One region of the Caballeronia sp. LZ008 genome, then DNA from elsewhere that is predicted to be linked to it. Evidence: riboswitches for the same ligand, from Rfam matches in the RefSeq annotation. Region 1 holds a riboswitch; each other region holds the start of a gene.
The links. Region 1 has a riboswitch for cobalamin ahead of QCE49_RS02900 (TonB-dependent receptor domain-containing protein). Riboswitches for the same ligand answer to the same signal wherever they lie in the genome.

Region 1 (5,348 bases):
CGCCTGATAGTTGCGTACGCCCGTCCACGGCAAGGTTTTTTTCGGCGCCTGCGCGAGATGATCGATGCTCGCTTCGTCCGGTTCGGACTTCATCAGCCAGTAGCGCATGGTCGTGTGCATGAATCGAAGAGCGAACGGCAGGGACAAACGAAAACGGCATCGGAAAAACCGATGCCGTTTCTTGAATGAGGTCCCCGCCACAGCCGCTAGGCCGGCATCCTGAACCTGGGTTCAAGATTGGTCGCGGTAAGCAACACTTCGGGTACATCGGACTAGCGACGCGCGCGCCCGTGCTGCAAGGTTCCGCAACCGTGCCAATGTAGCATTGGTTCAAGGAATATATGACCTTGGCGTACCAGGCAGGGAAACGTCACTCTACACCAATCGTTTGCCTTCTGCAGCCTCTTCACGCTACTTCGGCAGTTTCTTTTTTCGATTGACATTGCGCGCTGATTGACTCGACGCGCATCTGCCTTATTGCGCTTCGTGTTGCGCAATGACCGCGCCCAATTGCTCGTTCATCGAATGCATCGTGCGGCGGATTTCTTCGGCGGGGAAGGCCTCGCCGTGACGCACGCTGTCCTGCAGCTTAAGCAATTCCGACGCCAGCGAAAGCGCCGCCATCACCGCGATGCGATCCGTGCCGCGCACGCTGCTTGCATTGCGCACTTTGTTCATTTCGGCGTCGACGCGCGCGACGGCTTCACGCAATGCGCCTTCGGTTTCCGGCGAGCACGCGAGACGATACGGCTGCCCGAGAATGGATACTTCGATCTGCGTGGTCGTCATGCCTTCTCTCCCTGATGATGCTCGCCGTGCAATTCCGTTTCATGTGCTTCCCGGGAATCGGCTTCGAGGAGATCGAGTTGATTGTCGGACTCGGCATGTTGCGCGGACTTGCCGCGCGGCAGCTTTTCGAGAATCGCGTTCAGGCGGATTTGCGCGTCGTCGATTTTCGCGGACAGCGAATCGCGTTCGGACTGCAGCGTATCGCGCTCTTCGCGCACTTGCGCGAGCTCGGCCTGCACGTTCGCATAGTCGGCGCGCAGCTGTTCGAGTTGTTCCTGCAGCGCTTGATGCGCCTGCTTGTGGCGCTCGCTGATCTGGATCAGCCGGCCGATGTTTCCTGACAGTGATTCGAGTTCGTTGAGCATGTGCTGCGTCCTCTAAAGACCTCGCATTTTAGCGCGGTTCAACGGAGCTTCCGATAAATGTCTCGTTTCGAGACGTAACAACACGCGATCTAGCGCTTAATCCTTCGAATCAAGCGCATGTCGCGATGCATTCGTGTGCAGAAAACGCGAGCGCCCCGCAACGCTCGTGATGACAGGCCGGCCGCTTCTCTTTCGCTTCTCGTTCGATTCGTCATGCGCCGCGCCAGTCTGCCCGCGCGGTTTTCTTGACGGCCCCGAACCGCGCTCCTACACTTGCCGCACTTTTGGTGCTCGCATCCGCCGATCTCGTGGATGCAGTCAAACGGGAAACAGGGAGCGAAGTCGCCGCAATCGACGACGAGCCAACCTGTGCTGCCCCCGCAACGGTAAGCGACCGCAACGCAAGTTGCAAGTCGTCTCATGCGCGTTTTTGCCGCGCGAGCGTGTCGAAATTCGTCGCACGCGCGCGACTGCAAGAAACGTGTCGATGCCACTGCGCGCCATGCGCGGGAAGGCGAGACGATTGATCGCCAGCCCGGATACCGGCCGGAGTCCGACGCATCGGCGCGCATGGCGCGGTGCGTTCGTCGCGCATCGTCCTCGCGGGGAGCGGGGTTGCGCTCACGCGAAACGGAACACTTCACACATGGTATTGCCACTGGCCGCGCTCAGAAGCGGTCTCTCCCGTCATGGCGCGCTCGTTGCGGCCATCGGCGCCTTGCCGTTCGCCGGCGCTGCACAGGCGGCCCAGACGGAAGACGGCACGCAAACGCTTGCGCCCGTCGTCGTCACATCGACGCGCGCGCCGCAGCCGCTTGCCGAATCGATTCCGCAGACATCGCTTTTTGACGAGCAGGACATCGCCGATGCAAACGCAAGCGACGCGCTCGGACTCGTCGCGCTCGCGCCCGGCGTGCAGATCACGCGCAACGGCGGACCGGGCTCGAACTCGGGGCTTTTCATACGCGGTGCGGCGTCGTCGCAATCGCTCGTGCTGATCGACGGCGTGCGCGTCGAATCGGCGTCGCTCGGCGCGGCACAGCTATCGCAATTGATGCTCGACCAGATCGGGCGCGTCGAGGTCGTGAACGGCAACGTGTCGGCGCTCTATGGATCGAATGCGATTGGCGGCGTCGTGCAGATCTTCACGAAGGAAGGCGAGGCGCATCCGCCGCGCTTCGACTTCGAGGCCGAGTACGGCAGCTATCACACGCAGCGGCAATCGGCGGGCGTGAGCGGCGCGCTCGACAAGGACGGCCGCACGACCTTCAGCGTGAACGTCTCGCGCGAGAAAACCGACGGCTTCTCGTCGATCGATCCGGGAATCGCGCCCGGCGCCAATCCGAACGCGAACGGCTATCTGAACGAGAGCGTCGCGGCGACGCTGCGTCACAAGTTCAGCGACAAGTGGGACGTGGGCGTGCGCTTCCTGCAATCGAACGGCATCAACAGTTTCGACGATGCCTATGGCCAGCCGACCGATATCAACGAAACGCACGATCGCGTGCGCTCGGCGTCGGTGTTCGCGAACGGCCGCGTCACGGATAACTGGACGGCGCACTTCACGATCGCGCAGGGGCAGGACCGCGCGAACATCGAGCAGAACGGCGTCTATACGAGCCGTTTCGATTCGGAGAACCGGCAATATACGTGGCAGAACGACGTGCGGATCAGCGACGCGCACAAGCTGCTCTTCGGCTACGAGCATCTCGATCAGACGCTCGATTCCGATCAGTTCAGCGCGCCCGACCGTCATGTGAATTCGATGTTCGCGGGTTACGTGGGGCACATCGGCGCGAACGAGTTGCAGGCGAATCTGCGCCGCGATCAGTATTCCGATTTCGGCGGCGCGAACAGCTACTATCTGGGCTACGCGTATGACTTCGACGCGCACTGGAAGGCGAGCGCGAGCTATTCGGCCTCGTTTCGCGCGCCGAGCTTCGACGATCTCTACTATCCGCTGAGCGGCAATCCGTCGATTCAGCCGGAGCGGAGTCATTCGGTCGAGGCGGCGTTGCAGTACGCATCGAATGCGCTCGGCGTGGTGCGCGTGACGCTTTTTCAGACGCGCTATTCGAATTTGATCGATTACGTGTCCGACGGCGGCTTCTACTATGTCGCGCAGAACGTCGGGCGCGCGAAGGTGCAGGGCATCGAGGGATCGTGGGCGGGGCACGTCGGCGCAACGGATGTGCGCGCGGGCGTCACGTTCCAGAATCCCGTCGACGAAACGAATCACGAGGATTTGACGCGGCGCGCGCGGCATTTCGCGACGCTGACGGCGCATCGCACGATCGGGCCGTGGCGCGTCGGTGGCGAATGGATCGTGAGCGGTCAACGCAGCGATTACGATTCGACGCTCGCGGGCTACGGCATCGTGAATCTGTCGGCGCGCTACGACATCTCGAAGTCGTGGTACGTCACGGCGCGCATCGACAACCTGTTCGACAAGGACTATGAACTTGCGTACTCGTACAACACGCCACGACGCGGCGCGTACATCACGTTGGGCTGGCATCCGTCGTGAGCCGGGTGGCTGAACGTCCGCGCGCGATGAACGCGAGCCGCGCCACCGCGATCTGGATCGCGCTCGGCGCAGCGACGCTCGTCGTGCTGGTCGCGTCGCTCGCGATTGGCAGCGTCGCGTTGCCCGTATCGCGTGCGATCGGCGCGCTCTTTCACGCGCACTCGGCGACGCCCGATATCGCCGATGACATCGTGCTGACCTTGCGTCTGCCGCGCGCGCTCGCGGGCTTCGCGTCGGGCGCATTGCTCGCGTTCGCCGGCGCGCTGCTGCAAGTGCTGTTGCGCAATCCGCTGGCGGAACCGTACGTGCTCGGCGTATCCGGCGGCGCGGCGACCTTCGCGCTTGCCGCGATGCTCGGGTCGCTGCCGTGGTGGGGCGTCGATATCGCGGCTTGCGCGGGCGCGTTCGCATCGATCGTTCTGGTCCTCGGACTCGCGCGCAAGGACTTGTGGCAAAGCGGACAGGACGCATCGCCGAGGCTCTTGCTGACGGGTGTCGTGATCGCATCGGGATGGGGCGCGCTCATCACGCTGATCCTGAGCGTCGCGCCCGAGAACCGTTTGCGCGGCATGATCTTCTGGCTGACGGGCGATCTCAACGGCGCGGCGGCGCCATGGCCCGCGCTGATCGCGCTCGCCGTCGTGCTCGCGGTCATCGTTCCCGTCGCACCGCAACTGAACGTGCTCTTGCGCGGCGATACGACCGCGCGCGCGCTCGGCGTGCCGGTCGAGCGCTTGCGTCTGCGCGTGTATCTCGTCGCATCGATCGCGGCGGCGGCCGCCGTGACGACGGCGGGCACCATCGGCTTCGTCGGGCTCGTCGTGCCGCATCTGCTGCGCCTCGCGTTCGGCAACGATCAGCGCATGCTCGTGCCCGCCGCCGCGCTCGCGGGCGGACTCGCGGTGATGGCCGCCGATCTCGTCGCGCGCACGGTGATCGCGCCCGCGCAATTGCCGGTCGGCGTCGTCACGGCATTGATCGGCGTCCCGATGTTCCTGTGGATGCTGCTGCGGAGGCCGCGATGATTTTGCGGCTCGACGCCATCGTGCTTCGCGCGGGTAAGCGCACGCTCATCGACGGGCTCACGCAGTCGATCGAAGCGGGCGAAATGTGGTGCATCGCCGGGCCGAACGGCGCGGGCAAGACGACGCTCATCAACGTGCTCGCCGGGATTGCGAAAGCCGCATCGGGCAGCGTGTCGCTCGACGGCCGCGCGCTCGCGTCATGGCGCGCGACGGAACTCGCGCGCGCGCGCGCTTTGATGCCGCAAGCCGCGCACGACGCCTTCAGCGCGAGCGTGCTCGATACCGTGCTGCTCAACCGCTTTCCGCATCTCACCGGCTGGGGCTGGGAGAGCGACGAGGATCGCGCCGCCGCGCACGCCGCGCTCGAAACGTTGGGTCTCGCATCGTTCGCGTCGCGCGACGTGCTGACGCTTTCCGGCGGCGAACGCCAGCGTGTCGCGCTCGCCGCCGTGCTGTGCCAGAACGCGCCGCTGCTGTTGCTCGACGAACCGCTTTCGCATCTCGACCTGCATCATCAGATCGATTGCCTGCACGCGTTGCGCGACGCGGCGCGCGCGCACAAGCGCACCGTAATCTTCTCGTGCCACGATCTGAATCTCGCGCGCCGTTTCGCGACGCACGCGCTTCTGCTCGACGGCAACG
Region 2 (5,348 bases), on a different contig from region 1:
ATCCCGTGCGATCGCGACGATCAGGCTCGCGTTCGCGCCCTGGCCGTCGCCGATCGGAAAGCGGCCGAGCGCGAGCAGCGTGTCGCGTCGTTGCACGCCTTGCGGCGAGACACCGAATACATGCAGGCCGTCGCGAATCTGCGCTTCCTTCAGTTCGCAGAGATAGGCATCGGCGCGCGTGAGCAACGCGTCTTCACCCACGGTATCGCGTGGCGCATCCAGCCCGAGTTCCTCGTGCAGCCGGTTCTCGACGATGTTCGCGAGAATCGTCTTGCGCAGCAGCTTCGCGCGGCGCACATCGACCATCAACGCTTCGTAGTATTCGTCGACCTGACGCTCGAGATCCTGCAATGGCCCATAGTTCTCGGCGCGCGTGAGCGGCGGCATCAGATGATCGATGATCACGGCCTGCGCGCGGCGCTTCGCCTGACTGCCTTCGCCCGGATCGTTGACGATGAACGGATAGAGATGCGGCATCGGTCCGAGAATCGCATCCGGCCAGCACGATGACGACAACGCGACGCTCTTTCCCGGCAGCCATTCGAGATTGCCGTGCTTGCCGACATGCACGAGCGCATCCGCCTGAAAGCGCAGACGCAGCCAGAAGTAGAACGCGAGATAGGAATGCGGCGGCACGAGTTCGGCATCGTGATAGCTCGCGTAATCGTTGCGCTGCCGCGAACGCGAGGGCTGAATGCCGATGAACACTTCCCCGCAGCGATAGCCCGCGATCATGAAACGGCCGCGTCTGATCGTCGGGTCGTCTTCGGGTGCGCCCCAGGTTTTTTCGAGCGCGGCGCGCGCATCGGCGGGCAGCGTGCGATACGCGTCGAGATAGTCATCGAGCGAAAGACTCTGCAACGCAGGGCGCATATCGCGGACGACGGGATCGTTGGTCACGCCTTCCGTCAACGCGGCGATGAGCGCATCGCCGTTCGCCGGCATCGTGCCGACGCGATAGCCTTCTCGCGCGAGCATCGACAGAATGTTGATCGCGGATGCAGGCGTATCGAGTCCCACGCCATTGCCGATGCGCCCTTCGCTCGCCGGGTAGTTCGCCAGCACGAGCGCGATGCGCTTCTGCGCGTTCGGCGTATGACGCAGCTTGGTCCACCGCCGGCTCAGTTCGGCGACGAAGCGCACGCGCTCCGCGTCGGCCTGATAGCGCACGACATCCACCTGCGTATGCTTGCAGTGATATGCGAGCCCCTTGAAACTCACGGCGCGCGTGATGATGCGGCCATCGACTTCGGGAAGCGCGACATGCATGGCGACGTCGCGCGAATTCAGGCCGTGATTGTCCTTCTGCCAGTCATCGCGATTGCCGCCGCTCAGGATGACTTGCAGCACGGGCGCCTCACCCGCCACTTCGAAAACTTCGTCCTCGCCGATCACGCTCGCCGCAAAAGCCGTCGTGTTCAATACGAGCGATGCGCGATGCTGCGCGCACAAACGCTCGACCACTTCGCGGCTCACGCTTTCCTTGAGCGACGAAATCGCGATCGGCAACGGATTCATGCCTTCTTTTTCGAGCGCTTCGATGAGCGCATCGAACACGGCCGTATTGCCCGATTGCAAATGCGCGCGGTAAAACAGAATCGCGGCGACGCTCGCGCCTTCGGTCCAGCGCGCCTGCCAGTCGTCGATGCCCGCGATATCGCGCTCGGGATGATAGATCGCGACGGCGGGCAGCGGACTCGGCGGCTGCGGCTCGCGCCCGAAGCCGAACGCGCGATGCGCGATCGCGCGTAGAAACTCCTCGGCATTGCGCGCGCCGCCTTCGCGCAGATAGCGCGACAGCTCGCGGCAAAACGCTGCATCGGCCGTGCTCTTGCCGATAAGATTCGGGTCCTCGGTGAGATCGCCCGAAAACATCGCGAGCATCTGCTTGCGCTCTTTCGCGAGCGCGACGAGCCGCTCGATGCCGTACGGCCAGTACGATTCGCCGCCGAGATGATCGACGATCACGACCTTCGCGTGACGCAATACATCGTCGACATAGAAATCGACCGATGCGGGCTGACGCAGAAACGATTGATTCGCGAGCCGCACGTCGGGAAAGCCGGGCTCGAGACGCGGAAACGCGCTCGCGAGCAACGCGAGCGTCGTATCGGCGGAGCTGAGCACGACGATCGGCGCGCTCGTCTGATCGATACGCATGACGCCCTGCGCGTCGTCGACGAAGCCTCCCGGCGTCGTGCGGAGCAGATGCATCGCGGTTACGCCTGCACGGGCGCGCTCGCGAGCGCGGCGTCGAACGCGCGTTGCAGCGTCGCGCGTTCGAGGTCTTCGCCGATCAGCACGAAGCGGCTTTGGGTCTTCGCTTCGCCCGCTTCCCAGCGGCGGTCGAAATAACTGTCGAAGCGTCGTCCGACGCCTTGCACGACGAGCCGCATCGCCGCGCCCGGCAACGCAGCGAAACCCTTCACGCGATAGATCGTGTGCTGCTCGACGAGCGCATGCAGCGCGGCCAGCGCCTGCTCGCGCGATTCGACGTTGCCATGCACGACGACCGAATCGAACTCGTCATGATGATGATCGGCGTGGCCTGCTTCATCGGGCGAACCGTGATGATCGTGCCGCAAATGAATCGTCTCTTCCGATGCCGATTCGAGACCGAGCAATGTATGCACATCGAGCCTGCCCATCTGCGCGGGCACGATCTTCACTTCGGGCGGAATCTCGGGCCGCACGAGCGCTTCGACCTTTCGCAGCGCTTCATCATCCATGAGATCGGTCTTGTTGACGATGACGAGATCGGCAGACGAAAGCTGGTCCTCGAACAGTTCATGCAGCGGCGATTCGTGATCGAGATTGGGATCGGCCTTGCGTTGCGCATCGACGGCGACGGGATTCGCCGCGAACTGACCGCTCGCGGCAGCGGGTCCGTCGACCACGGTCACGACGGCATCGACGGTGAATGCGTTCTTGATCGACGGCCAGTTGAACGCCTGCACGAGCGGCTTCGGCAAAGCGAGACCGGACGTTTCGATCAGCACGTGATCGATGCTCTCGCGCCGCTCGACGAGTTGTTCCATGACCGGATAGAACTCTTCCTGCACGGTGCAGCAGAGACAACCGTTCGCGAGCTCGTACAGATTGCGGTCTTTGGAGCCGGCTTCATCGTCGCAACCGATGCCGCAACCTTTCAAAATCTCCCCGTCGATGCCGAGCTCGCCGAACTCGTTGACGATCACCGCGATGCGCTGGCCTTGCGCATTGGAGAGGATATGCCGCATCAGTGTGGTCTTGCCGCTGCCGAGAAAGCCGGTCACGACCGTGACGGGAATCTTGCGGGTTTGCATCGTCGCTCCGTGGCTTCGGTTGCATGCGCTTCATGTCGCGCGATGCCTGGCAACGCGGCTGGATGAAAGGGAAACGCACGCTTTTATGGATCATGGGCCGCGCCGCATCCCCGCGACAGCAAGCCCCGCTCAAAGTCTGGCCGGTATCCGGGCTGACGACGACGCCGCTTCGCCTTCCCGCGCGTTTCTCACGCGCAGTGGCTTCGAAGCCGGCTTCCCGTACACGCGATGAAAATGCCGTGCGCGGTGAATCGCTTACCGTTGCGGGGGCAGCGCAGGTTGACGTGCGTTCGACGAATCGAAAGGAACGCGCCCTGCTTCCCGTTTAACTGCGCACGAGAGAATCCGCGCGCGAGCACCAAAACTGCGTGAAAGTCTAGGCCCGGCGGGCGCGAGCGTCAAGAAAGGTGGTAAGGTCGGCGCACATGGAATCCGTCATCGCTCACATGAATCAGCCCCCTGTCACGCGTCTTGCCGTGGGGATCGGCTGCAGGCGGGGCGCGAGCGCCGACGCAATCGAGCACGCCGTGCGCGGCGCTTTGGGCACGCTTGCGTTCGGCGACATCGCCATCATCGCGAGCATCGACGCGAAACGGCACGAGGCGGGACTGCTCGCGTTCTGCGAGCGTCATCGTCTGACATTGCGCTTCTACGGCGCCGATGAAATCGCGCAAGCGCCGCGCACGGCGATATCGCATCATGCAATGGCGCATATGAACGTCGATGGCGTATGCGAGCCTTGCGCGCTGCTCGCGGGCAACGCGCGAACGCTCATCGTGCCAAAGACGATCGATTGTGGCGTAACCGTCGCGATCGCAGCGATGCATGCGCCCCGCGCGAACGGAACATGAATACCGGTCTTGCGGTCGTGCGCGGACGCGGCGTTTCGGCGAGCGGCTTCGCCACGACCGGTTTGAACTTGTCGCGGCAAAGCCAGACGAGAACGCCAAGCGCGACGAGTTCCAGATAGAGATAGAGCGCGTCCATTTGCTTGCTCCTAGAGTCGGTGATTACGTTGATTGCATGATGCCTGCCGTCTGTTAGCGCAGAATTAAGCCGCCGCCTGTTGTACGATACGGCCGTGTTTCTCTGGAGCTCCCGTGAAAACCGATACCGAATCGCATCTGCGCATGACCCAGCGCCGCAAGGAAGGCCACGAGAAAAAGCAGGCCGCCGCCGATCACGAGAAAGGCCTTTTGATCGTGAATACCGGCAACGGCAAGGGCAAGACAACGGCCGCGTTCGGCATGGCGGTGCGCGTGCTCGGACACGGCATGAAGCTCGGCGTCGTGCAGTTCATCAAGGGCGCGCTGCATACATCGGAACGCGATTTCCTCGGCGCAATCGCGCATTGCGATTTCGTCACCATGGGAGATGGCTACACCTGGAACACGCAGAATCGCGAAGCCGACATGGCCACCGCGCGCAAGGGCTGGAACGAAGCGCGCCGCATGATCGAGAGCGGCGAATATCAGATGGTCGTGCTCGACGAACTCAACACCGTGCTCAAGTACGAGTATCTGCCGCTCGATGAAGTGCTCGACGTGCTGAAGGCGCGGCCCGCGATGCTGCATGTCGTCGTGACCGGTCGACACGCGCCCGATGAGTTGATCGAACTTGCCGATCTCGTCACGGAAATGCGGCTCGTGAAGCATCCGTATCGCGAGCAAGGCGTGAAAGCGCAACGCGGCGTCGAGTTCTGAGCGATGCCCGACTGCCCCGCTCTCTTCATCGGCGCGAGTGCGTCGCATCAAGGCAAGACCACGGTGACGGCGGCGCTTGCGCGTCATCACACGCGCCGAGGACTGAAGGTACGCGTGTTCAAGACCGGCCCGGATTTTCTCGATCCGATGATTCTCGAACGCGCATGCGGCGCGCCCGTTTATTCGCTGCATCTGTCGATGGTCGGGCTCGATGCGTGCCGCGCGTTGCTCGCCAAGGCCGCGCGCGAGGCCGATCTCATTCTCATCGAAGGCGTGATGGGTCTCTTCGACGGCACGCCGAGCAGCGCCGATCTGGCCGCCACGTTCAACGTACCGGTGC
Region 3 (5,348 bases), on a different contig from region 1:
GGAGAAAGTCGATTCGCCGTCCAGGAAGCGATCGTCGATCTCCATCTCGAACTCTTCGTCGTAGCTGTCGATGATGTCGGCGTGGAAACGGCGCTGCTTTTCCGTCGTGTTCATGAGGGGCTCCGTGGCGTTCTTGGGCTGCCGCCGTCGCGATGACGGTCGCGGCGCGGGACGGCCGATTGTGACGACATTCGATGGCAGTCACATGACAGCGGCTGATTCGTTCATTCTAGCGAGCGATTCGCTGCTTTATGACGCGGCGTCGCGCGCCGTTAGAATGTTCCGGCACTTCGATGGCATTTTGAAGTTCGATTTCATCTTCCCCATATCAAGCGAGCGAACGCGATGACCGCAACGATCCATAGTTTCGACGAAGCTCAAACCGCGCGCCTCGTGCCGTATGATCGGCTCGTCGACACCCTCGCCGCGACGATGCTCGATTACGCGGCGGGACGCATCGTGAGTCCAGAGCGCATGGTGGTGCCGATCGAAGGCGGCGTGATGTTGTCGATGCCCGCGAGCGCCGCCGATCTCGCGATGCACAAGCTCGTGAACGTTTGCGCGGGCAACGGCGCGCTCGGCCTGCCGACGATCCACGGTCAGGTGACCGCCTACGATGCCATGACGGGCGTGCCGCAATTCATGCTCGATGGCCCGACGGTGACGGGCCGGCGCACGGCGGCGGTATCGATGCTCGCGATCCGCGCGCTTCACGATGCCGCGCCGCGCGAGGTGCTCGTCATCGGTACGGGCAAGCAGGCTGCGTATCACGTCGAGGCGCTCGCCGCTATTTATCCCGATGCGCGCATCGTCGTGCAAGGCTCGCGTCCCGGGCGCGCGCGCGAGTTCTGTGCGGCGCATGCATCGCTTTCGAAGCAGCTTGCCGCGCTCGACGAGACCACGATTCCCGATTCGATCGATGTCGTCATCGCCGCGACCACGAGCAAGACGCCGGTCTATACGCTGCCCGCGCGCGCGGGCCGCCTCGTGATCGGCGTGGGCGCATTCACCGCCGATGCCGCCGAGATCGCCGCCGCGACCGTGCATGCAAGCGCGCTTTACGTCGACGACCCTGCGGGCGCGCGTCACGAAGCAGGCGATTTCATTCTCGCGGGCGTCGAATGGAACGATGTGCACGCATTGGCGCTCGCGCTCGCGGCGCCGTCCAAAGCCGTTGATGCATTGCAACCGGTGATGTTCAAATCGGTCGGCTGCGCGGCTTGGGATCTTGCGGCATGTCGCGTCGCGCGTGCGGTTTTGTCGGAGGAAAGCATCGCGGCGCGCTAGGCCGTGCAAGGGAACGCCAGCTTGGAACGGTACTTGCTGTAGGTCTCTTTAATGACAGAGACGCCATAAGCGTCACATGACAAACGGCGCCAAGGTGCGCCACAGCAATCGAGCCAGCGAACTAACCCATGAAAAGTCGATACGACAGCAAGTGGCACCCGTGGATTCCGGCGCGCGACGACGGACGTGAGGGCGCGGGTGGCGCGGCGGACGGGGAACGCCAGACGACTCCGCATGCGAGCGCGGCGCCGCCTGCGGCTTATTTCATCTCGGTTCTTGAGCTTGCGACGGGCGAGAAACTCGGCAATGACGAGCGTCTGCGCGCCGTCGCGATGCTGGAATCGCAATTCGGTGCGGGGCGTCCGCGCACGCTGAAGGAAGCGGTGCGAATCTGCGCGGCGGCGATCGATTCATCGACGCTGCAGCGCATGGCGCGCGGCGCAAAGGCCTAGAAAACACGTCTGAAAAGACAGCTTCGGCGAAGCGCGTTTTTTCACACGTGTGTAAAACGCGCGTGCTCGCTGAAAAGTGCGCGAACGTTCGGTTGCGCCTTGACCGCTCTATTTGACGGTCTGAATGACTTCGAAGCCCTCGAATTCCGGATGACCGAGATAAAGCTGGCGCGTCTCGCCGCCGGCATTGCGATGCGCGGCGCGAAACGCGTCCGAACGCGTCCAGTCTTCGAAGGCTGCCTGATTCGCCCATATCGTATGGCTCGAATACAGAACGTGATCGTCTTTCACCGGCCCTTTGAGCAGATGAAACTCGACGAACCCGGGCACATCCTTCAGATGCGTATCGCGGCTCGTCCACAGACGTTCGAAGTCGGCTTCGGCGCCGGGCACGATCTTGAAGCGGTTCATGGCGATATACATGTCGATGCGGTTCCTTCGAAGTAGTGACTCGATTGAGCGGATAAGAACGATCAGTCGCGCCCGAGTTCGACGATGGTCGTGAAGCCGCCGAAGAACATGCGTTGAGGATCGAACGGCGTCTCGCCGGATTCCATCATCGTTTTGAGGCGCGGGTCTTCCATCACTTTGGCGTTGACGCTATCGCGCTGCTCGCGCGATTCGTAGACGATATACGAGAACGCGACGGTCTCGCCTTCCTTCATCTGCACGCTCTGTGGAAACGATGTGAGCTTGCCGGGCTTCACGTCGTCGGCGATGGTTTCCACGAACTCCAGTGCGCCGTATTCCAGCCAGATCTTGCCGGCGGCTTCGGCCATGCGGCGATAAGCGTCGACCTTGTCGATCGGTACAGGTACGACGAATCCATCCACGTAGTGCGCCATCTGAGTCTCCTGGTTGAGTCGAACGCGCACCGCGCACGCGATGCGCTGTCTGCTTTGAGCTATTCGTATGGAGCGAAGTTCAGGGCGGTCCACGTATCGGCGGGCGAGGCGCGTTCCAGCACCGTGGACGAGAGCGGCGCGAAGTTCATCCCATAGATCGATGCGAGCGGCAGGCGAAGCGCATGCGCGAGCGCCGCTTTCACGACGATCGCATGCGTGACGACGATGCAGCGCCCCGCGTCGAGCCGGTCGATCGAAGCGAAGCCCTCGGCGACGCGCGCAGCGAGCATGGCGACGCTTTCGCCGCCGTGCGAACGCGCATCGGGACCCGCGAGCCATGCAGCGACATGTTCCGGTTCGCGCTCGCCCGTTTCGCGTATCGAATGCCCGCGCCAGCGGCCATAGTCGATGTCGTCGAACGCGGGAACGATCTCGAATGCATCCGCGATCCACGCCGCCGTTTCACGCGCGACGCGCGCGGGACTCGCAATCACGCGCGTGTCGGGCAAGGCGTGCAATGACGCGAGCTGCGCGCGCGCATCGCGCTCGGGAGGTTCGTCGCCGGTGGGAAAGTGCCCGGTTTTCATCGCGCGCGTGGCGGCGTGACAGAGAAGAATGAGTTCCAAGGCAGGTGGCGGTCGAATCGGAATCGTTTTACTTTGCAGCGGATCATCATAGAATGGCAAGCTTGCAGTGCGAGGAAGCCGGTGCAAACCCGGCACGGTCGCGCCACTGTGTGCGGTACGTCAACGCGAAAGCGCGGCGCCGCGAGTCAGACCCCGCTGCATGCTCTTCGTCAATCGGGACGCGCTTTTCCCTGGAGAACCACCATGAATGCTTCCAACGCGCCGGTCTTTTCCGCTCCGGTTTCCCCGTCACTCGATGCACCCGTGCCCATTCCGGTGCGTGAAGTGTTGCCGTGGGCCGTCTTCATCGGCCTCATTCTGCTGATCGCAATCTATTTCGTCGGCGCCGAACAGGGCGCGACGTCGATTTTCTCGGGCACGTACGTCCACGAATTCGTGCATGACGGCCGGCATTTGCTCGGCTTTCCGTGCCACTGAGGAAGCATCATGATTCGCACTTTGCTGATACGCGGCATGATCGCGGGACTGGTCGCGGGCCTGATCGGCTTCGGCTTCGCGCGTGCGTTCGGTGAACCGTCGGTGGCACGCGCCATCGCGTTCGAGGAACAGCACGAGCATGAACACGAACATGAGCACGGTCATGCCGATGCGGCTGCCACGCAAGCGCATTCGCACGATCACGGCGACGAAGCGCTCGTGTCTCGCGATACGCAAGCGGGCCTCGGCCTTCTGACCGGCGTCGCCGTGTTCGGCACCGCGCTCGGCGGTCTCTTCTCGCTCGTGTTCGCGTTTGCTTATGGACGGCTCGGCGCGTTGCGCGCGCGCGGCACGTCGGCATTGCTCGCGCTGTTCGGCTTCGTGAGCGTCGCCATCGTGCCGTTCCTCAAGTACCCGCCCAATCCGCCCGCTGTCGGCAATGCCGAGACCATCGGGCCGCGCACGGCGCTTTTCTTCGGCATGGTGGCGATTTCCATCGCGGCTGCCGTCTTCGCCGTGCGCTTGCAGCGGCGCATGGTGGCGCGGCATGGCGGGTGGAACGCGACGCTCATCGCGGCGGCTGCGTATATCGTCGTGATCGTGGCGGCGCAGGTCGCGCTGCCGTCCGTCGATGAAGTGCCCGCGGATTTCTCCGCTTCGCTGCTGTGGAATTTCCGCGTGGCCGCTATCGGCATGCAGGCGCTGTTATGGACGACGCTCGGTCTCGTGTTCGGTGCGCTCGCAGCGCGTGAACTCGAGCGGCCGGCGGTGAGAAGAATGGCTGCGGCGTAATCGGTTCGGCGTCGCTCATGAAGCCCGCGCTTCGTCAGGAACGCGGGCTTTTCGTTTGCTCTTTCGCCGCACGACGCTTGAGCAATTCATCGAACAGATCGAGCTTCGCGGCATCGTCCATCGATCTGAAGGTCTTGATTTCCTCGCGGCTTCGGAAGCACCCGAGGCACAGGCCCGTTTCCTGATCGAGCTTGCAGACATCGGTGCATGGCGAGCCGATGGGTTCCTGCGCTTTCGCGCGTTCGATGGTGAAAGGGAGATCGTCTTGCGTCGTTGTCATAGTGATTCGCCGCGAAAGAGCGCAGCGGCCGCGGCCGGATTCGACGGCCAGTAAGCGTGCATGTAAGTGGCCGACACCGAACCATGCCGATAGAGCGCTTCGCCTTCGGTGCCGGTCGTGGCATGAGCGGCCTTGAGTGCCGGCTGCATCGGCGTGTCGAGCGTCGAGTAGTGGAATGTGTGACCCGTCATCGCGCCATGCGTCGTGTCGATGCGCTGCATCGCGAGGCGCGACAGCTTGCGTTGCATCGCCGCGTCGCCGGGAAGGATGCCGAGCATCGCATGCCGCGTGCCTTCGATGTCGGTCAGCGTGTCGAGCAGATACAGCATGCCGCCGCATTCCGCGACCACGGGCTTCGCTCGCTCGACGTGCGCAACGACCGATGCACGCGCGCGTTCGTTCGAAGCGAGCGCCGCGGCATGCAGTTCGGGATAGCCGCCGGGAAGATAGAGCGCGTCGGCATCGTGCGGCGCGGGTTCGTCGGCGAGCGGAGAAAACGTGCTGATGCGCGCGCCCATGGCGATGAGCACATCGACATTCGCCGGATACACGAACGAGAACGCCGCATCGCGAGCGATGGCGATATGCGCGCCGTCGAGCAGACGCGGCGGCGCGGGCAGCGTCGCAT
Region 4 (5,348 bases), on a different contig from region 1:
CCGAATGCACGCGCGCCACGTCGTGCCCGTTCGCGTGCGCTTCCTGCAGGAGCGCGACGATCGCGTCGAGATCGAGCTCGGCCGTGTCGATGCATTTCAGCGCGCGATGGCCGTCGAGGGCTTGCGTCGGCACGAGCGAGCCGGCGTAGAGAATCACGGGACATGCGCGGATCAGCCGCTGCCCCTTTACTGTGATGAGTTCGGGATCGCCCGGTCCGGCGCCGATGAAATAAACGGTCATGGTCTGGTGAGCCAGTGTTGAAGCGCGTCGCGGGCGCTGGCGGCGTCGTCGAAAATACGGTCGGCGTCGGGAAGCGCGGGCCGCGTGAGCATGACGACGGCGATACCGCGTTCCCGCGCGACCGCGAGCTTCGCCTCGGTCGCCCGCCCGCCGCTGTTCTTGCTGACGACGACATCGATACGCGCCGCGTCGAACAAGGCGCGCTCGCCGGCGAGATCGAACGGACCGCGCGCATCGACAATGCTCGCGCGCGCGTTGCCCGGATGCGCGTCGAGACAGCGAATCGTCCAGTGCTGCGACGCGGGAATGTCGTGCAGATGCGCGAGCGCCTCGCGCCCGAGCGTGAAAAGCGGCCGATGAAACGGCGCGATGCATTCGACGATCTCGCGCCAGTCCGACGCCTCGCGCCAGTCGTCGCCCGCCTGCGGCTGCCATGCGGGACGGCGCACCGCCCAGAGCGGCACGTCGGCGAGCGCGCAGGCATCGAACGCGTGGCGGCTCATCTGCGCGGCATAGGGATGCGTCGCATCGACGACGAGCGTGATGTGCTCGTCGCGCAGATATCGCACGAGCCCGTCGATGCCGCCGAAACCGCCGACGCGCACCGTGCACGCCAGATCGCCCGGCACGCGCCCGAGGCCCGCGAGACTGTAGACGTGCGTCGCAGGAAGCGCACGCGCGATCGCGAGCGCATCGCCGGTGCCGCCGAGCAGCAGCACGCGCGTCATGCCGCGCTCCCGACGATATTGCCCTGCCGGTCGATCGCGAAGGTCTCGACTTCGATGCCCGGCGGCAGCGCGTCGAGCGCGACATCGCGCGCGCGTCGGCAGACGATATCGCCGAGCGCGATGCCTTCGGCGCGTGCGAGCTTGAGCGCTTCCTGACTCGTGTTGGCCGCGCGCATCGACGCCAGCAGTTCGGCGTTCGCGCCCGCATCGGCGGCCCAGACGGCGAGCAGCGGCAAGTCGATGCTCGAACTGCGGCTGTGCAGATCCATATGCCCCGCCGCGAGCTTGGACAGCTTGCCGAAGCCGCCGCACAGGCTCAGCTTGTCGACGCTCGCGCGGCGCAAATGCTTGAGCACCGCGCCCACGAAATCGCCCATTTCGATCAATGCGATGTCGGGCAGGCCGTAGCGCGCGCGCATCGCGTCCTCGCTCTGGTTGCCGGTGCACGCGGCGATATGCCGATACCCGTTCGCCCGCGCCACATCGATGCCCTGATGAATCGACGCGATGTACGCCGAGCACGAAAACGGTCTGACGATGCCGGTCGTGCCGAGTATCGACAATCCGCCGACGATGCCGAGGCGCGGATTCATCGTCTTCTGCGCGAGCGCTTCGCCGTTCTCCACGCCGATGGTCACGTCGAAACCGCCGCGATAGCCGACGCTTTTTGCGAGCGCGTCGAGATGCTCGGTCATCATCTTGCGCGGCATCGGATTGATCGCCGGTTCGCCGACGGCGAGCGCGAGGCCCGCGCGCGTCACCGTGCCGACGCCCGCGCCCGCATGAAAACGCACGCCCGGTTCCTCCGACAGTCGCACGCGCGCGAACACGAGCGCACCGTGCGTGACGTCGGGATCGTCGCCCGCATCCTTGATGACGCCGGCTTCGGCGGCGGCGCTTTCATCGGGTAAACGGCGGCAGAACGAAAGCATCATCGTCACGCGCTGGCCCTTCGGCAGGACGATCTCCGCGCGCTCGCTCGTCTCACCGAGCAGCAAGAGGCGCGCGGCCGCGAGACTCGTCGCGGTCGCGCAGCTTCCTGTCGTGTAGCCGCTGCGCAGCGGCGCGGCTTTCTCCGGCGTCTCTTCACGCATGACGCATCACGGTTTGCTCGCGTGCAGGACGGTGATCGGCAGCGCCTGACGCCACGTGTCGAAGCTGCCGAGCGGTTCCGCCTGCGCGACGCCGATGCGCGTCAGCTCGCCGCCGTGGCGCGCGCGCCATTCGACGAGCGCCGCCTCGCTTTGCAGCGTCACCGCATTGGCGACGAGCCGCCCCCCCTGACGCAGACGCGCCCAGCACGCATCGAGCAGGCCCGGCACCGTCAATCCACCGCCGATGAACACCGCGTCCGGCGCGGGAAGGCCGTCGAGCGCGGCGGGCGCTTCGCCTCTGACGAGTTGCAGCGCGGGCACGCCGAGCGCATCGCGGTTGTATTCGATGAGACGCTGACGGCTCTCGTTCGCTTCGATCGCGATCGCCCGACACGCGCCATGCGCGCGCATCCATTCGATGCCGATCGAGCCGCAGCCCGCGCCGACGTCCCACAGCAGTTCGCCGGGCTGCGGCGCGAGGCGCGCGAGCGTCACGGCGCGCACGTCGCGCTTCGTCAACTGGCCGTCGTGGCGGTAGGCGTCGTCGGCGAGACCGGGCGTGAGCGGCGGCCCGGCGTGGCCGGCGTGCGTCCGGCACTCGATCGCGATGAGATTGAGCGCGGCAACGACGGGCTCGCGCCAGTCGTCGGCACGCTCGTCGATGCGGCGTTCGTCGCTGCCGCCGAGATGCTCGAAGACGGTCATGCGGCTCGCGCCGAAACCATGCGCGGTCAGAAGCGTGGCGACGGCGGCGGGCGTCGTGCCGTCCGCGCTCAGCACGATGAGGCGCACGCCGCGATGCAGATTCGCGAGCAGCGACGCCGCCGGCCGCCCGACGAGCGATACGCAGACGGCGTCTTGGAGCGCCCAGCACAGGCGCGCCGCCGCGAGCGACAGCGACGACGGCGCGGGAATGACGCGCATTTCGCCGTTGGCGACTTCGCGCGCGAGCGTCGCGCCGACGCCGAAGCACATCGGATCGCCGCTCGCGAGCACGCAGATGCGCGTTTTGCCGTCGCCGCGTTCGGCGAGCACGGCATCGAGCGAAAAGGGTTTCGGCCACGGCATGCGGCGCGCGGCGATGCGATACGGCAGCAACGCGAGATGACGTTCGCCGCCGTGAATCGACTGGGCGTCGAGAAGCGCGCGACGCGCGGCGCGGGAAAGTCCGTGCCAGCCGTCTTCGCCGATGCCCACCACGGTCAGCCAGTTCGACATGCGCGGTCTCCTTGCTGCGATTCCGATCGCGTTCCCGGATACATGCCGGAAGCGCTCGGAGGGTCGATAAAAGCGGGCATAATACAGGTCCGTCGGCGCCCGGGGTCGTGAGACCGAGGGCTTAAAAGGGAACACAGCGAAACTGTGGCTGCCCCCGCAATTGTACGCAGCGAGTCCGCGCTCCACTGCCACTGGTTTTTACCGGGAAGGCCGGCGCGAATGTCGACCTGCCAGCCAAGAGACCTGCCGACCCAACGCATTCGCGCGACGCCGACCGGGCGGGGTGTACCGGTTCGCTCATCACGCGCGAAGCCCAACGGGTCACGCTTTTGAATTCTTTCGACCGCTCATCGCTCAACGCAACGCCGCGTGCTTCCGCATGCCCGGGCCTGATGCGCATCGTGCCCGCGCGCGATGGCGGCCTTGCGCGTCTGCGTCTCGCGGGCGGCGTGTTGAGCACGCGGGCGGCGCGGGCCGTCGCGCGCGCGGCTCGCGAGTGCGGCTCGGGCGTGATCGAAGTGACCAATCGCGCGAATCTGCAACTGCGCGGCATTCGCGACGATGCCCACGCCGCGCTCGTCGACATCGCCCTCGACGCGGGCCTCGGCCCGTCGACGGCGGGCGCAGACGACATCCGCAACGTAATGCTGAGCCCGCTCGCGGACGACGGCACGCGCGCGCTCGCCGCGCGGATCGTCGATGCGATGCAGGCCGATGCGTCGTTGCATGCGCTGTCGCCGAAATTCGCGCTCCAGCTCGACGCCGGCGAGCGCCTCGCGATGCTCGATCATCCGCACGATCTTTGGCTTTCCGCCATCGACGATGGCGCGCGCTTCGCATTCGGCCTCGCCGGAACGATGCGCGATCCGGCGCTCGGCGCGATCTCGCGCGACGATCTCGTGATGTTCGTCCTGAACGTGTTGCGCAGCTTTCTCGCGCTGGCGACGCCTGAAGAACATCGCATGCGCGATCTGCTTGCGCGTATCGGCGTTGCGCGCTTTCTCGACGCCTTGCGTTTCGACGCCGATATCGCGACATGGACACGCGCACCCGCCGATGCATCGCTGCGTCTCGGCGCGCACGAGGAGCCGCATCGCGCGACGTGGTACGCGGGTGCGCAAACGCCGCTGGGCCGTCTCGATGCGACGACGCTCGAAGCGCTCGCCAATCTCGCCGACGCACACGGCGCAAGCCGCCTGACGATGACGCCGTGGCAAAGCGTGCTGATTCCCGGCCTCGCGGCGCATTCAGCGCATGATGTGCTGCAAGGGCTGCACGCGCTCGGCCTCGCAACGGGCGCGCACGAACCGCTCGCGCGCCTCATCGCGTGCGCGGGTTCGGAAGGCTGCGCAAAGAGCCGTGCCGACACCAAAGCCGATGCTCACCGGCTCGCCGCGCTCCTGCCTTCGGATGACGGGACGCAGGTGCATCTGAGCGGCTGCGAGCGTTCGTGCGCGGCGGCGCATCCGGTTCCGGTCACGCTCTACGCAGTCGCGCCCGGACGATACGACTTACATCGCGACGCACGAGCCGTCGCGCGCAATCTGACCATCGAAGAGGCGGCCGAACGGCTCGCCCGGAGCCATGCCGATGCTTGACTACATCCGCGACGGCGCGGAGATTTATCGTCAGTCCTTTGCGACGATCCGCGCCGAAGCCGACCTCGCCGCCATTCCCGCCGATCTGGAGAAGCTCGCCGTGCGGCTGATCCATGCGTGCGGCATGGTGGATATCGTGAGCGATCTGCGCTTCTCGCCCGGCGCGGGCAGCATCGGAAGAAAGGCGCTTGCAGCAGGCGCGCCGATCCTGTGCGATGCGCGCATGGTCGCCGAGGGCATCACGCGCGCGCGCTTGCCCGCCGACAACCGCGTGATCTGCACCTTGAGCGATCCCTCGATTCCCGAGCGCGCCCGCGCGATGCGCAACACGCGCTCGGCCGCCGCGCTCGAACTATGGCGTGCGCAACTCGAAGGCGCGATCGTCGCGATAGGCAACGCGCCGACCGCGCTCTTCCATCTGCTCGACATGATCGATGCCGGCGCGCCGAAGCCCGCGCTCATTCTCGGC

Region 2: linked by a shared signal. The riboswitch ahead of cobW (cobalamin biosynthesis protein CobW) and the one ahead of QCE49_RS02900 (TonB-dependent receptor domain-containing protein) in region 1 are both predicted to bind cobalamin.
Region 3: linked by a shared signal. The riboswitch ahead of QCE49_RS30045 (CbtB-domain containing protein) and the one ahead of QCE49_RS02900 (TonB-dependent receptor domain-containing protein) in region 1 are both predicted to bind cobalamin.
Region 4: linked by a shared signal. The riboswitch ahead of cobG (precorrin-3B synthase) and the one ahead of QCE49_RS02900 (TonB-dependent receptor domain-containing protein) in region 1 are both predicted to bind cobalamin.

What each region holds. Positions count from the first base shown of each region.
Region 1 covers NZ_JARUXK010000001.1:613,510-618,857, forward strand. The annotation lists gene QCE49_RS02880 (EVE domain-containing protein) at 1-108, opposite strand, end outside; RNA gene ssrS (6S RNA) at 188-369, opposite strand; gene QCE49_RS02890 (cell division protein ZapA) at 475-789, opposite strand; gene QCE49_RS02895 (ATPase) at 786-1,154, opposite strand; cobalamin riboswitch at 1,423-1,720, shown strand; gene QCE49_RS02900 (TonB-dependent receptor domain-containing protein) at 1,801-3,681, shown strand; gene QCE49_RS02905 (FecCD family ABC transporter permease) at 3,678-4,706, shown strand; gene QCE49_RS02910 (ABC transporter ATP-binding protein) at 4,703-5,348, shown strand, end outside.
Region 2 covers NZ_JARUXK010000004.1:1,081,054-1,086,401, forward strand. The annotation lists gene cobN (cobaltochelatase subunit CobN) at 1-2,214, opposite strand, end outside; gene cobW (cobalamin biosynthesis protein CobW) at 2,220-3,305, opposite strand; cobalamin riboswitch at 3,426-3,683, opposite strand; gene QCE49_RS30020 (cobalamin biosynthesis protein) at 3,731-4,156, shown strand; gene cobO (cob(I)yrinic acid a,c-diamide adenosyltransferase) at 4,406-5,008, shown strand; gene QCE49_RS30030 (cobyrinate a,c-diamide synthase) at 5,012-5,348, shown strand, end outside.
Region 3 covers NZ_JARUXK010000004.1:1,086,732-1,092,079, reverse strand. The annotation lists gene ppk2 (polyphosphate kinase 2) at 1-114, opposite strand, end outside; gene lhpI (bifunctional Delta(1)-pyrroline-2-carboxylate/Delta(1)-piperideine-2-carboxylate reductase) at 346-1,287, shown strand; gene QCE49_RS30065 (hypothetical protein) at 1,416-1,739, shown strand; gene QCE49_RS30060 (antibiotic biosynthesis monooxygenase) at 1,848-2,162, opposite strand; gene QCE49_RS30055 (DUF1428 domain-containing protein) at 2,213-2,584, opposite strand; gene QCE49_RS30050 (histidine phosphatase family protein) at 2,644-3,210, opposite strand; cobalamin riboswitch at 3,233-3,383, shown strand; gene QCE49_RS30045 (CbtB-domain containing protein) at 3,415-3,648, shown strand; gene QCE49_RS30040 (CbtA family protein) at 3,658-4,440, shown strand; gene QCE49_RS30035 (DUF1289 domain-containing protein) at 4,475-4,720, opposite strand; gene QCE49_RS30030 (cobyrinate a,c-diamide synthase) at 4,717-5,348, opposite strand, start outside.
Region 4 covers NZ_JARUXK010000004.1:1,068,825-1,074,172, forward strand. The annotation lists gene cobM (precorrin-4 C(11)-methyltransferase) at 1-241, opposite strand, end outside; gene QCE49_RS29955 (cobalt-precorrin-6A reductase) at 238-969, opposite strand; gene QCE49_RS29960 (cobalt-precorrin-5B (C(1))-methyltransferase) at 966-2,063, opposite strand; gene cbiE (precorrin-6y C5,15-methyltransferase (decarboxylating) subunit CbiE) at 2,070-3,281, opposite strand; cobalamin riboswitch at 3,358-3,547, shown strand; gene cobG (precorrin-3B synthase) at 3,611-4,879, shown strand; gene QCE49_RS29975 (precorrin-8X methylmutase) at 4,872-5,348, shown strand, end outside.